Linked DNA regions of Aminobacter aminovorans. The protein of the gene in region 2 interacts with the protein of the main gene of each other region in a pairwise test. Links are inferred from orthologs where the notes say so. Each region holds a gene or a part of one and is shown on either strand. Other genes may lie near its edges.

The links. Proteins that work in one complex are often made in the same cells at the same time.
Region 1: the proteins of DY201_RS26805 (region 2) and DY201_RS14080 interact in binary tests that used the Escherichia coli proteins (3 or more experiments, as listed by UniProt). The link is inferred for Aminobacter aminovorans from one-to-one orthologs.

The regions. Positions count from the first base shown.
Region 1 is NZ_UFSM01000001.1:2,862,581-2,869,441, reverse strand. The notes cover bases 826-4,063. They hold DY201_RS14080 (bifunctional acetate--CoA ligase family protein/GNAT family N-acetyltransferase), read right to left. Parts: upstream 3,708-4,063; coding sequence 1,026-3,707; downstream 826-1,025. Other genes in these bases: DY201_RS14075 (DUF302 domain-containing protein), read left to right, coding at 3,861-4,063; DY201_RS14085 (pyridoxamine 5'-phosphate oxidase family protein), read left to right, coding at 826-982. In the rest of the region: more of DY201_RS14085, read left to right, coding at 536-825; more of DY201_RS14075, read left to right, coding at 4,064-4,247; DY201_RS14070 (heavy metal translocating P-type ATPase), read left to right, coding at 4,263-6,116; thioredoxin TrxC, read left to right, coding at 6,145-6,594; DY201_RS14060 (MgtC/SapB family protein), read left to right, coding at 6,609-6,861. UniProt on the Escherichia coli protein: Catalyzes the acetyl-CoA-dependent acetylation of lysine residues of a large number of target proteins. Acetylates RNase R in exponential phase cells and RNase II.
Region 2 is NZ_UFSM01000003.1:47,625-55,227, forward strand. The notes cover bases 2,855-5,675. They hold DY201_RS26805 (DeoR/GlpR family DNA-binding transcription regulator), read right to left. Parts: upstream 4,743-5,675; coding sequence 3,966-4,742; downstream 2,855-3,965. Other genes in these bases: DY201_RS26800 (FGGY-family carbohydrate kinase), read right to left, coding at 2,855-3,969; DY201_RS26810 (bifunctional rhamnulose-1-phosphate aldolase/short-chain dehydrogenase), read left to right, coding at 4,977-5,675. Also shown: DY201_RS26785 (ABC transporter permease), read right to left, coding at 1-46; DY201_RS26790 (ABC transporter permease), read right to left, coding at 48-1,052; DY201_RS26795 (sugar ABC transporter ATP-binding protein), read right to left, coding at 1,049-2,563; more of DY201_RS26800, read right to left, coding at 2,560-2,854; more of DY201_RS26810, read left to right, coding at 5,676-7,079; DY201_RS26815 (DUF1344 domain-containing protein), read right to left, coding at 7,244-7,486. UniProt on the Escherichia coli protein: Represses ulaG and the ulaABCDEF operon. Two ulaR binding sites have been identified in each promoter.

The DNA of each region.
Region 1 (6,861 bases), on a different replicon or contig from region 2:
TCTGGATCATTTTTGCAATTTGGCGGTGCGATTCCGGCCCATTGCGTGTCAGTTGTTCCGAGCGGGTAACTCCCAGATGCACACCGTCCCCGAACCGGCGGAACTGCTTCTCCGCCAGGGAAACACAGGTTGATCTGATTGTTCTGCGCGGCTACGGTCATGGCCGTGCGCGGGAGCGGAGCATCGTTCGCAAGGCGTGATGCCGGCAAGATCGAAGTCGAACTTCGCCACGGGCGTACGAACGATTAAGCTGCCCAAGACAGCTGAAGCTCACAAGACCGAAAAGACGATCACAGTCAAAGCTACGTGAGAGCCACGACCCCTCGTCTGTTCGGCGTGCTGAGAACGCAGATTGATCCGGATCAATGCCCAGTTGGCCATGTCCCTCCAACGTGATGCTCAATCCTTCACGGAGAACGGCATGAGCCAGATGTCTCATGCCTCTTTCGACAGTTTCGGACACGTCGCCCAGCGCCACCACGAAATCAATGACACGGAACAACCGAAAGACATAAGGGAAACAGGAGATCACGCCATGCTGGTCCGCTCGCTTACTGCCTTGGAATGCACCAAAATCCTGACGGCCAACCGCGTCGGTCGCCTCGCATGCGCAAAGGACGGGCAGCCCTACGTCGTGCCCCTATACTACGCTCATTCAGACGCTCATCTTTACGCGTTTTCCATGCCCGGCAAGAAGATCGAATGGATGCGAGCCAATCCGCTGGTGTCCATTCAGGTTGACGAACGCGGCCAAGGGCGAGGATGGAGAAGCGTCGTTGCCGACGGCCGATACGAGGAACTGCCGGATCAGATTGGTCACAAGCTTCAGCGGGATCATGCCTGGTCGGTGTTGAGCAAACACTCCGACTGGTGGGAGCCTGGTGCGCTCAAGCCGGTCGTCCCACCCACAGCCCACAGTGCACCACACGTGTTCTTCCGAATCCTGATTGAACAGGTGTCCGGACGAGAAGCAAGCGAGTAGTCGCTCCGTCACGTCTGGAGACACGGCGGCAAGTGCTCGACCTCTATTGCAGTTGGAGCCGGGCCTTCGCAAGGCCGAGCCCGTCTGGAAGATTGGTGATCGAGAAGCCGAATTCGCGACACATGGCCAGCATCCTCGTGTTCTCGCCGAGCACAATGCCTTCGATTCGTTCTATCCCGTCGGCTTTTGCATAATCGACGAGCTGCCTGAGCAACTCCCAGCCAAGACCATGCCCCTGCAGATCAGTGCGAACCAGCAATGCGTATTCGGCGCTGGTATGATCGGGATCGCAGGAAAGCCGGCTGATACCCGCCAATGCGCCGGTGCGTGTCTCGAGGGCGACGAAGGCCATGTTGCGGTCGTAGTCGAGCTGGGTGAGCCGCTTCAACATCTGGTCGGAGAAGCTGCTGCTCGACGACAGAAAACGCAGGCGCAGATCGTCAGGCGAAATCCTGGCAAGAAATTCGGGATAGAGCGCGATGTCGGCCGGCTTGATCGGGCGGATGTTGTAGTGAGTGTCACCCGCTGAAAACGCCTTTTCCCAACCCGACGGATAAGGCCTGATGGCAAGTGCGAGGTTCGGCCCCGCCTCGTCGACCCGTTCCGGCTCGATCACGATGCGGGCGTCGAGCGCAGTCACGCCGGCCTGGTCTGCCAGCAGTGGATTGATGTCCATCGAAACCAGGCATGGAAAGTCGACGATCATCTGCGACAGGCCATTGAGTGCTGCAACGATCGATTGCCTGTCCGCCGGCTTGCGATCCCGGAAACCGGCGAGCAGGCGGCCGATCCGCGTTTGGTCTATCAAGTCACCGGCAAGGACGTCGTCGAGCGGGGGCAAAGCGATCGCCGTGTCGTCCATCACTTCAACTGCCACGCCGCCGGCACCAAACAGGATGGCCGGCCCGAAGATCGGATCCAGGCTCATGCCGAGGATGAGTTCCTGCGCGTGTTTTCGAACGACCATGGGCTGAACGGCATAGCCTTCAATATCGGCTTGTGGAGCGTGGCTGCGCACACGCGCTTCGATTGCGCGTGCTGCCTCGCCGGCGGCAGCGGCATCGGCAATGTTGAGCACCACACCACCAATGTCCGATTTGTGCGAGATCGCCTTGGACAGCAACTTGACGACGATATGTTCGGACGTCGTGAGGAGCCGTTCGGCCGCCGCTTCCACTTCGGCAGGAGAGCTGGCGACGACCGTCTCGGGCACCGGGATGCCGTAGGCAGCAAGTGCTGCCTTGGCTTCCGGCTCTGTCAGCATTCGCCGCCCTTCCTTGGCCACGCGCCTGAATATCGCAAGCACGGCTTCTCGGCCGCTTTTGGTGTCCTCGCTGCCGCTGGACGGTGTGCGCATCAATGCCCGCTGGGCACGCGACAATTGACTGAGATTAGAAACCGCCGTTGCGGCATCCGCTGGCGTTTCGAAGCTGGCAATACCGGCATCCTGAAGAACACGTCGCCCTTCGCGCGCCGTGTGTTCGCCGAGCCAACAGGTCAGGACAGGTTTGCCGTCAATCTTGCCGTCCTGCGCGAGCGCTGCCACCGCTCTTGCCGCCGCAAGCGGCGAGCCGAGCCCGGTCGGGCAGTTCATGACCAGGACGACGTCGATCCCGGCATCGCCAGCGACGGTCTCCACCGCTGCCCGATAGCGCTCCGGCGGGGCATCGCCGATAATGTCGACCGGATTGGCGTGGGACCATGTGACCGGCAGGACGGCATCCAGAGAGGCGATCGTTTCCAGCGAGAGTTCGGCCAGTTGCCCGTTGCCGTCGATGAGTTGATCGACCGCTAACACGCCGGCGCCGCCGCCATTGGTGACAATACCGACGCGGGCTCGTTCCAGAGGACCGAAACGCGCGGTCGTTTCAACCGCATCGAACAGCTCGGTCAGGCCTTTGACACGCAGGATGCCAGCGCGGAAAAGTGCCGCATCGACGACACGATCGGCCCCCGACAGCGCACCGGTGTGGGTCGCAGCCGCTTTGGCCGATTGCTCGTGCCGGCCCGACTTGATCGCGATCACCGGCTTGACCCATGCCGCCGCACGGGCGGCCGAGATGAACTTGCGCGGATTGGGAATGGTTTCGAGATACATCACGATGGCGCGGGTGTGCGTATCGCCCGCCAACATGTCGAGACAATCCCCCACGTCGACATCCGCCATGTCGCCCAGGGAGACGATCTGCGAGAAGCCGACATTGTTGTCAGCCGCCCAGTCGATCAGCGATGTGGCGATGGCGCCGGATTGCGACAGCAGCGCGATGTTGCCAGGCTTGGCGGCCATATGGGCAAATCCGGCATTGAGCCGTATTGGTGGGATCATCAGCCCCACCGTGTTGGGCCCGATGATGCGGAAAACGGTAGGCTTGGCCGCATCGAGCATCGCCTGGCGCAGCCCGTTCTCGAGCGTAAGGCCGGCGGTGATCACGACCGCCGCCCGCGTACCCTTGTCAGCAAGCTCGCGCACGATGGCGGGAACCGTCTCAGGCGGCGTGACGATGACGCCAAGGTCTGGGACACCCGGAAGGTCGACCGCCTTGGGAAAGCATTGCCGACCGGCGACCTCAGAATACTTCGGGTTGACGGGCCAGATCTCGCCCTCGAAGCCGCCGTCAACGATGTTGTTGAAGACGACGCGACCGACAGAACCTTCGCGGACCGATGCACCGAACACGGCGACCGACTTCGGGGCAAAGGCATGTTCGAGATTTCGGATCGTCACCCCATAGGCCTCCTGTTCATGTCAATTATCGCCTGTCGATCTTGCCGGTTCGTTGCGTTGGATCAAAGCGTTCTGCGATCCACGTGATTAGCTGTTGCGAAAGGTCGCTCGCTCGTGGCGACGAGGTGTTGCGTTCAACGGTCGGAGAATTAGATGAGCTACTATTTCAGCAAGACCGTCGCCATGCCGTTCGCCACGGCGATCAGTCACGTGACCAACAAGCTCGCAAGCAAGGGCTTTGGTGTTCTGACGTCGATCGACGTAAAGCAGGTCATGAAAGCCAAGCTTGGCGCCGATTTCAAGCCGTATGTGATCCTGGGCGCCTGCAATCCGCATTTCGCATGGCGTGCGCTCCAAACCGAAGACAAGATCGGAACCATGCTGCCGTGCAACGTCGTCGTCATGGAAGTCGGACCAGGACAGGTAGAGATCGCAGCAGTCGATCCGGTCGCTTCAATGGGCGCTATCGGCAATCCCGCGCTTGCGCAGGCCGCACAGGAGGTGCGTCGCCTGCTCGAGGATATGGTCCGCGAACTCTAGCGCCGAGGGACATCGATGAACGAGACTGCTCTGCGACGCGCATTGCTGGCCATAGCCATCCTGGGTCTCGCCATTGGGGGTGCAGTCTGGCGAACCGGGCTCGGCCCTCTCGAAGCCGATATGATCTGGACGGTGGCGACTTTACCCGTGGTGGTGGCTCTCGCCATATCCATACTTCGTGATTTCTGGATCGGCCGTTTCGGTGTCGATGCGATCGCCTTGGTGTCGATGTCCGCCGCGCTGCTGCTTGGTCAACCCCTCGCAGCAGTGGTGGTGGCGATCATGTATGCTGGCGGTACTGTGCTTGAGGATTTCGCCCGCGGACGAGCCGAACGAAATCTCAAGGCATTGACTGACCGCTCTCCGCGTGTCGCCCATCGCAAGTCGCCACAAGGTACGGTGACCATTTCCGTCGAAGAGGTGGCAGTAGGCGACGCTTTGATGGTGCATGCCGGCGAGTTGCTTCCTGTCGACGGCATCCTGCTCGATGCTTCGGCTTCGCTTGACGAGTCGGCGGTGACCGGAGAGCCATTGCCGGTGCGACGCAGCCCGGGAGATGTGCTGCGCAGTGGCACACTCAACGCTGGTGAGACTTTCAGCATGAGGGCTTCGGCCCTCGCACAACAGAGTACCTATGCTGCCATCGTTCGCATGGTTGCTGCTGCGCAAACCGCAAAATCGCCGTTCATCCGTATGGCCGACCGATTTGCGCTGTTCCTGCTGCCAGCCACTTTGCTGGTCTCTGGTGCCGCGTGGTACATCTCCGGCGATCCGATTCGGGCGCTTGCCGTGCTGGTCGTCGCGACGCCTTGCCCGCTCATCCTCGCAGCACCCGTCGCCTTTATTGGCGGCCTATCGCATGCCGCGCGTGCAGGCATCCTGATGAAGGGCAGCGCGGCTCTCGAGGCGCTTGCACTGGTCCGAACCGCAATCTTCGACAAGACTGGGACCTTGACCATCGGTGGCGCCGAACTCATCGAAATCGAGGCAGCACCCGACCGCGACGCCGATAATCTGCTGCAACTGTTGGCATCCCTGGAGCAGGCCTCGCACCATGTTCTCGCCGACTCGATTATCCGGGCAGCGCGCGGCAGGCAGTTGATACTTTCGCATCCGCGCGATGTCCGCGAGCATCGCGGTGCGGGCCTGAACGGCCGCATCGAAAACATGTCGATCACGGCGGGATCTCGGACTCTCGTGCTCGCCGACAAGCCTCTGCCCGGCTGGGCCAAATGCGGTGAAGAAAAATACCGGGACAAGCCGGTGCTCAGGGTCTTTGTGGCGCTCGGCGGACGGCTTGCCGGTGTTTTCACCTTCGGGGACGCCCTTCGCGTTGATGCCCGTGATGCGCTCGGCAAGCTGCGTTCAGCCGGCATCGCGCGCATGATCATGCTCACAGGCGACGACAGCGTGGCTACCGGCCGCATCTCCGCCATGCTCGACCTCGACGCCGTTGTCGCCGATGCGACCCCTGTCGATAAAGTCGAGACGGTCAGAGCCGAGCAAGCCTTGGCACCGACGATGATGGTCGGCGACGGCATCAACGATGCCCCTGCCCTGGCGGCCGCAACGGTCGGTGTCGCCATGGGCGCACGCGGTGCGACCGCCTCCTCCGAGGCGGCAGACGTCATCGTGCTGACCGACAGACTGCAGCCGGTTGCCGATGCAGTTCGGATTGCACGGCGAACGCGAGCCATCGCCTTGCAGAGCATCATTGCCGGGCTGGCGCTCTCGGGGCTGGCAATGATCGCGGCCGCGATGGGGCAGGTCACCCCGGTTGCCGGAGCGCTGATCCAGGAAGGAATTGACGTTGCGGTAATCCTGAACGCCTTGCGCGCCCTTGGCGATGGACATCTGGGACGCACATAGTGGACGAGAGTAAAATCGGTGAATGGCAATGACACAGCAGAATCTGGTGGTTTGCAGCAAATGCGGTGGGGTCAACCGCCTGCCGCCGGCCCGCAATGCCCTGGAGGCAAAATGCGGAAAGTGCGGCACCAGGCTATTTTCAGGGCATCCTGACGACGTCGATGCAGCGACTTTCCATCATCAGATCGCGCGCAGCACCTTGCCCGTGGTCGTAGATGTGTGGGCACCCTGGTGCGGCCCCTGCAAGTTGATGGCGCCGGCTTACTCAATGGCAGCAAGTGAACTGGAGCCGCATGTTCGCCTTATCAAACTCAATTCCGACAGTGAGCAGGCTGTAGCGGCCAAGCTCGGCATTCGCGGCATCCCGACGATGCTGCTCTTCCATGGCGGGCGCGAAGTCGCGCGCACATCAGGCGCGATGACGGCGGACCAGATCGTCAGGTGGGTTCGCGACCGCCTGCCGATGGTCGCCGCCTGAAAGGCTCCACGACAATGGATTCGCTCATCGCCAGGCTTGGACTGGCTCTCGCAATAGGCCTGCTCGTCGGCTTGGAGCGCGGCTGGCAAGAACGGGATGCGCCCGATCGCAGTCGCACGGCCGGCATCCGGACATTCGGCATATCCGGCTTGCTCGGCGGCATTCTCGCGGCACTTGCCAACGCAATCGGCGCGGTATCGGTGCTGGTCGGCGGATTCATCACCTTTTCGGCAATCTTTGCCTGGTACAAGGCGCGTGAGGCTGCCC
Region 2 (7,603 bases):
GCAGGGCCAGGAAGGTTTCGTGGCGGATGAGGGATTTCAGCGTCATCTCATACCCCTCTGCCGCGACGGCGCAGCATATCGGCCAGCACGGTCGCCAGGATCAGAAGGCCGATCACGGCGCGCAGCCAGTAGGCCGAGACGTTGACGAAGATCAGAGCCGACCCAATCGTGGCGAACAGGACAGTCGCCAGCGTCGAGCCGATCACCGTGCCCGAACCGCCTAGGATCGACACGCCGCCGATGACGGCGGCGGTGATGACGGTGAGTTCGAGATTTGGCGGCACCGTCGACTGGATGACCTGCAACTGGGTGGCGAACAGGATCGTGGCGAGGCCGGCAAAGGCGCCATGGATGACGAAGACGGCAACGGTGCGACGCGCAATCGGGATTCCGGTCGCCAGTGCTGCCTCGGCATTGCCGCCGATGGCATAGAGCGAGCGGCCGAAGGCGGTATAGCGCATCCAGAATGCGGCAAGCAGAGTCAGCACGACCATGAAGACCAGCGGCACCGGCATTCCGAAGATCTGCTTCTGGGCGATCAGGTAGGCGGGCGGCAAGTCGGTGATCCAGGTGCCGCCGGTGATACTGATCAGGCCGCCGCGCAGAATGGAGAGCGCGCCGAGCGTCACGACGATGGATGGTATCCTGGCATAAGCGACGAGGATGCCGATGATGGCATTGACAGCCATGCCTACCAGCACCGGCGCCAGCCAAGCGAACCAGATCGGATAGCCGGCAACCGCAAGCGAGCCCGAAATCGTCGCCAAGACGCCGATCAGCGCGCCGACCGACACGTCGATGTTGCCGGTAACGATGACCATCGCCATACCGATGGCGGCGACAGCGATATAGGCGTTGCCGGAAAATATGGTGGTCAAATTGTTGGCGCTGATGAAGCGTGGATTGACCATCGTGACCACGGCAAAGAGGACGACGATGGCAGCGAGCACCACGATCTCCTGGCCATATTCGGCAAAAAGCCGCTTGAAGAAGCCCGGGCGCTGCAGCACCGGGCGGGAGCGGGCGGTCGCTTCGACAGTCGTCGTCATTATGCCGCCTCCCCGCTGCGATGCGCCGTCATGGCAGCGCCGACTCGTTCGGGCGTGGCGTCGGCACGATCGATCTCGCCGGTGATCTGGCCGCCGCTGATCACCAGCACGCGATCGCTCATGCCAAGCACCTCAGGCAGTTCGCTCGAAATCATGATGACGGCAACGCCCTGCTTCACGAGCTCTCCCATGATGGTGTGGATTTCGGCCTTGGCGCCGACATCGACGCCGCGCGTCGGCTCGTCGAGGATCAGCACCTTGGGCTTGGTCTCCAGCCATTTGGCGATGACCACTTTCTGCTGGTTGCCGCCCGACAGCTCGCCGACCGGCTGGCCGATGCTGCGGCAGCGGATGCTGAGCCGCTTGACCGCTTCGAGGGCGCGCTGCGCCTCCTCGCCGGCCTTGATGAAGATGCCCGAAGATAGCCGCTCGATGGTCGCCATCGAAACGTTCTTGCGGATGGCCATGGACTTGACGAGGCCCTGCAAACCCCTGTCCTCCGGCACATAGGCGATGCCGAGATCGCGCGCCTGGCGTGGCGAGGCGATGCGGACCGCCTTACCCTCCATCTCGATCTCGCCTGACGTGGCTGGCGTCATGCCGAACAGGGTCAGTGCGAGTTCGGTTCGGCCGCTGCCAACGAGGCCGGCAATGCCGAGGATCTCGCCGCGCCTCAGATCAAAGGAGATGTCGCGCACATGGCGACCGTGATTGAGGTTCCTCACCCGAAGCACGGTGTCGCCGATGCTGGCTTGCGCCTTCGGGAACAGGCTTTCGATCGAGCGGCCGACCATCATCGAAACAAGCTGGTTCTCGTCGACCTCGCCGATGTCCCTGGTCGCGACATGGGCACCGTCGCGCAGCACGGTTACGCGATCGGCGAGCGCGAAGATCTCGGGCATGCGATGGCTGACATAGACGATGCCGACGCCGCGTTCGCGCAGTTGCCGGACGACGGCCATCAGCCGTTGGACGTCGGACTCGACCAGCGACGCCGTCGGCTCATCCATGATCAGGATGCGGGCGTTCTTGCTCAGCGCCTTGGCGATCTCGACGCGCTGACGCTGGGCGACCGACAGGCTCAGCACCTTGGTATCGACGTCAAGGTCATAGGTGTCGAGCTGGTCGAGCAGATCGCGGGTCAGGCGACGCACCTCCGTCCAGTCGATGATGCCGGTGGCCGTGCGCGGATAGTTGCCGAGGAAGACGTTCTCCGCCACCGACAGCTCGGGGAACAGCAGCAATTCCTGGTAGACCGTGGCAATGCCTGCAGCACCTGCGTCGCGAGTCGACGAGAACTTCATCTCCTTGCCGTCGACGGTGATGGCGCCGGCGTCGGGCGTGTAGAGCCCCGACATCATCTTGATCAGCGTCGACTTGCCGGCGCCGTTTTCGCCGAGCAGCGCATGAACCTCGCCGGGGCGGACGTCGAAGCTGACGTCCTTCAGCACCTTCACGCCGCCGAAGGACTTGGACATGCCGGTCAGGCTAACATAGGCGGTCGAACTGCTCATCGGCCCGCCTCCTTCGCTTCAGGCGTTGCCGTCCTGGCAGCGGCGCGCGCACCGTCGGCCAGTTCGCGCCAGCGCGCGCGGTAAGCATCGAGACCAGGTATGTGGCTGGCCGACACCGGGACGGTCTCGTCCCCGAACGGCTTCAGGCCAAGCGCCTTGAAGGCCAGTGCCGCGGCGCCCGTTGCAGAGCCTTCGCTCATCATCGAGCGCATGACTGTCTGCGTCGGGCGCAGCTGCGCCATCATGGCGGTGAACAGGTCGATCTTCGCCAGGCCGCCGTCGATAACCAGGAGATTTTCCGACTTGATCAGGTCGAGCGACAGGTCCGTCATCATGGCGATATAGAGTGCGGCGACCGCCGCCCTCTCCTCGCCGGTGACGTCGCCGCCGACGACATTCCCCTTCGTCTCGGGGAAGGGTCCACCGGCAGCCCATGACGGCATGGCGAAGACCCCGCGCTCCATCACACGCTCGACCGCTGCCTGCGAGATCGGCTTGTTCCAGTTTTCGCTGATCAGATCGTATTCGCGACCGCCCATGAAGCGAAGCGACGGCGCCGGCTCACCGTTGACCGTCACATTGGCGATCATGTCGCGCTCCTGGTCGAGCGCGCCGAGCGGACAGTCCAGATTGATGATGATGACCCAGGTGCCGGTCGAAACCAGCGTGAAGTCGTGCAGCCCGGTCATGCGGTAATAGGCCAGCGCCGCATTGGAATCGTGCACGCCATTGTGGACGGCGATCGCCCGTATGCTGCCGTCCGGCGTGGTGACGCTGGCCTCGCCGACCACCGCACCCGCAGGCGCAATGGCCGGAAAGCGGTCACGCCAGCCGAGCCGCTCGACCAGCGAGCTGTAGTCGCGCTTGAGCGGCGCCCAAAGCTGGCTATGCGCGCCCAGATAGGACCATTCGGCGAGCTTGCGCCCGCTGAAGCGCCAGACCCAATATTGGGGATAGCACAGGATCGCTTCGGTGGCCGCGAACGCTTCGGGTTCTTCGACCTCCAGCCAGTAGATATGGCGGGCGATGGAGAAACCCAGCGGCAGCCAGGGCGTGTAGGTCTCCGAGAAGTCGGGCAAGATCGGATCGATCGCTCCGGCGATGGGCCTCGGAACTTCCTGCTCATAGTCGAGGATCGGATGCAGCAGCTCGTTGCCGCGCACCAGTGCAAAAGCGCATCCGTGAGCGGAGATCATCATCCGCGTCACGTCATGTGTCTCTGCGACCTCGGCCAGCTCATGGTTCATCCAGGAAAACAAGCGCTCATCGTCGAGCACGCTCTTGCCGCGATAATCATGCCAGACCGGCTTGGTGCGGCGCTCGTCGAGCAGCGTGCCGTCAGGCGAGAACACGAACAGCTTGGAGTTCGTCTTGCCGAGATCGAAGACCGCCAGCGCGCCGCTCATGCACCGCCCCCGTTGGACGCGATTCGCAGCGCGATACCCGCGCTTTCGAGCATCTTGGCATGCTGGTCAGACAGGCCTTCATCGGTGATGACCATGGCCAGCCGCGTCAGCGGCAGGGCGACATTACGGGCATGGATCGAGAACTTGCGGCTGTCGGCCAGGACGACGATCTGGTCGGCGTTGTGGCTGAGCTCCTGGATCGAGCGCACCATCAGCGGATGCGATTCAAGTAGGCCATCAGGGCTGATCCCCTGCGCGCCGAGGAAGAACTTGGAGGCATAGAAGTTGATCGGCTGCGACGGCGAGTAGATGACCCGGGGCTCGCGATGCAGCTCGCCACCCGCCAAGGTCAGGCTGCACTTGCCGTGCTCGCCGAGATAGCCCGCCAACGGCATGGAGTTGGTGAACAGGCGGACATTGCGATCGGCCAGCTTGACGCCCAGATGAAAGCAGGTCGAACCGCCATTGACGATGACCGCATCGCCGTCGGCGACCATAGTCGCGGCCAGTTCGGCGATCAGCCGCTTGGGCTCGACCGCGAGGTCGCGGTTCTCGTCATAAGGACGAGCGAATGCGGTCCCCTGAGCCGCGCTATCCAGCGCGGAGATGCCGCCATAGACCTTTCGGGCACTGCCCGCCTCATCGATCTTGTCGATGTCGCGCCGCACGGTGGCTGCGGAAACGCCGAGATGCTCCTGCAGATCACGCACAGACGCAAAAGGCCGGTCGCGCAAAAGCTCGATGATCTGCCGCTGGCGGACCAGGTCGTTCACGAAAACACCTCCCATGGCTTCGCGAAAAGGCTATGCCATGAGCTAACTTACGCAAATCGATTTGATGCGCAAGCGATTTGTGATGAAAATTGCTCATACTGCGCTGCAACTAGATCATGATGCGACGCACAATGATTTAGTTCGCTCTTTTTACGATTGACAAACCGCATGGCTTGGCCTGATTTTACGGCCAAACGAGAGCGGCGCCCGATCTCGCGCCGGGAGGAATCCGACATGCCCGACACCAACTCCACGCGGCTTGCAAATCTGTGGGACGACGCCAGGGCGGCCGCCATGAGCGAGCCGGAGCGCCTGGTCTATCGCTCCAACATTTTGGGCTCGGACAAGCGCGTCACCAACTATGGCGGCGGCAACACCTCTTCCAAGATCCTCCAGAAGGATCCGCTGACAGGCGCCGAGGTGGAGGTTCTGTGGGTCAAGGGTTCGGGCGGCGACAGCGCGTCGATCAAGCTCGACGGTTTCGCCACGCTGTACATGGACAAGCTGCGCGCGCTGAAAGGACTCTATCGCGGTCTTGCACATGAGGACGAGATGGTCGGCTACCTGCCGCACTGCACGTTCAACCTCAACCCGCGCGCCGCCTCCATCGACACCCCGCTTCACGCCTATGTTCCAAGGGCTTACGTGGACCACATGCACCCCGACGCGATCATCGCGATCGCGGCCGCCAAGGATTCAAAGGCGCTCACTGCCAGGATCTTCGGCGGCGAGATCGGCTGGCTGCCGTGGAAGCGCCCGGGCTTCGAACTCGGGCTCTGGCTCGAAAAATTCTGCCTGGAGAACCCGGCGGCCAAGGGCGTCGTTCTCGAGAGCCATGGCCTGTTCACCTGGGGCGACACGCCCAAGGAGTGCTACGCCACCACCATTGACACCATCAACAAGGCGATCGGCTGGTTCGAAAGCGAGGCGAAGGGCAAGCCGGCCTTTGGCGGCGCGGTTGCGACGTCGCTGCCGGCAGATGAACGCCGGGCAGTCGCCGCGCGCATGATGCCGCGTATCCGCGGCATGATCTCGCAACAGGGCGTGCGCAAGCTTGGTCATTTCGACGACAGCGACGCCGTGCTGGAATTCGTCAACTCGCACCATCTGCGCGATCTCGCAGCCCTCGGCACCTCCTGTCCCGACCATTTCCTGCGCACCAAGATCAGACCGCTGGTGATCGACTTTGATCCTGCCAGGCCTGATGTAGACGCCGTGATTGCGATGCTGCCCAAGGCGCTGGACGATTATCGCGCCAGCTACCAGGCCTATTACGACCGCTGCCGGCATGCGGACTCGCCCGCCGTGCGCGATCCCAACGCCGTGGTCTACCTGATGCCCGGCGTCGGCATGTTCACCTTCGCAGCCGACAAGGCGACATCAAGGATTTCAGGCGAATTCTACGTCAACGCCATCAACGTCATGCGCGGCGCATCATCGGTCTCAACCTATGTCGGTCTGCCCGAGCAGGAAGCCTTCGACATCGAGTACTGGCTGCTCGAGGAGGCCAAGCTGCAGCGCATGCCCAAGCCGAAATCGCTGGCCGGCCAGATCGCCTTCGTCACCGGCGGCGCCGGGGGCATCGGCAAGGCGACGGCCGCCCGGCTTCTGCGCGAAGGCGCTTGCGTTGTCATCGCTGACATCGACGAGGCCGCCCTTGCCACCGCGCATGACGAACTCGGCAAGGCATTCGGCAAGGACTTCGTGCGGCCCGTCCGCCTCGACGTCACCGACGAAACAGGCGTGGCCTCGGCCTATGCCGACAGCGCCGTCGAGTTCGGCGGCACTGATATCTTGGTCTCGAACGCCGGCATCTCCTCGTCAGCGCCGATCGAGGACACGGAACTCGCCATGTGGAACCGCAACATGGATATCCTCGCCAAGGGCTATTTCCTGGTGTCGCGCGAGGCGTTCCGCACTTTCAAGCAGCAGCAGATCGGCGGCAACATCGTCTTCATCGCCTCGAAGAACGGACTGGCCGCCTCGCCCAATGCGGCCGCCTACTGCACGGCCAAGGCGGCCGAGATCCATCTCGCGCGCTGCCTGGCGCTCGAGGGCGCCGAGCATCAGATCCGGGTCAACACCGTCAATCCCGACGCCGTGCTGCGCGGCTCGAAGATCTGGACCGGCGAATGGCGCGAGCAGCGCGCGGCGGCCTACGCAATGCAGCCGGACGAACTCGAGGAACACTACCGCAAGCGCTCGATGCTGAAACGCTCGGTCTTCCCGGAAGACATCGCCGAAGCGGTCTACTTCCTCGCCTCAGATATGTCGGCCAAGTCGACCGGCAACATCATCAATGTCGACGCCGGCAACGCCCAGAGCTTTACCCGGTAGTCCTGTCGGACCAATTCCCTGAGCCGAGCCAAGTCGGCAAGTGGGAGCCGAGGGCAGGTCATCGAGGTGATGGCGCCAGGCCTTGCTGCCAATCGCGGTCTACGAGAAACAAGCGCCACGGGGCGGGGGATTCCGTGGCGCTTGTCCCGTCCGAGCTGATACGACTAGTACGACTTCAGCACGGCGGTAACGCGGTCTCCTTCGCCATTCAGCTGGATCGACACTTTCTCGCCAGCCTGCAGCGCTGGCACGGCGACGTCACGCGGCACCGTAAAGCTCCTGCCGTTTTCAAGCGTTATGACGCGAACGTCATGGTTGTAGCTGGCGACGACGCCGTCGCTGGAGGCGGCGAATGCCACGCCGGCGGTGAGCGCGATGGACGACGCGATGAGGAGGATGGTCTTCATTTGGGAGGTCTTTCCGTTTCTTGGACAAAGGTGGGGCGTTGTCCGGCATCGCTGGGATGTCCGGACTGCTGCTCGCACCAGAGTTTTTCGTGAGGGTTTGACTGCGGTCGGATGACC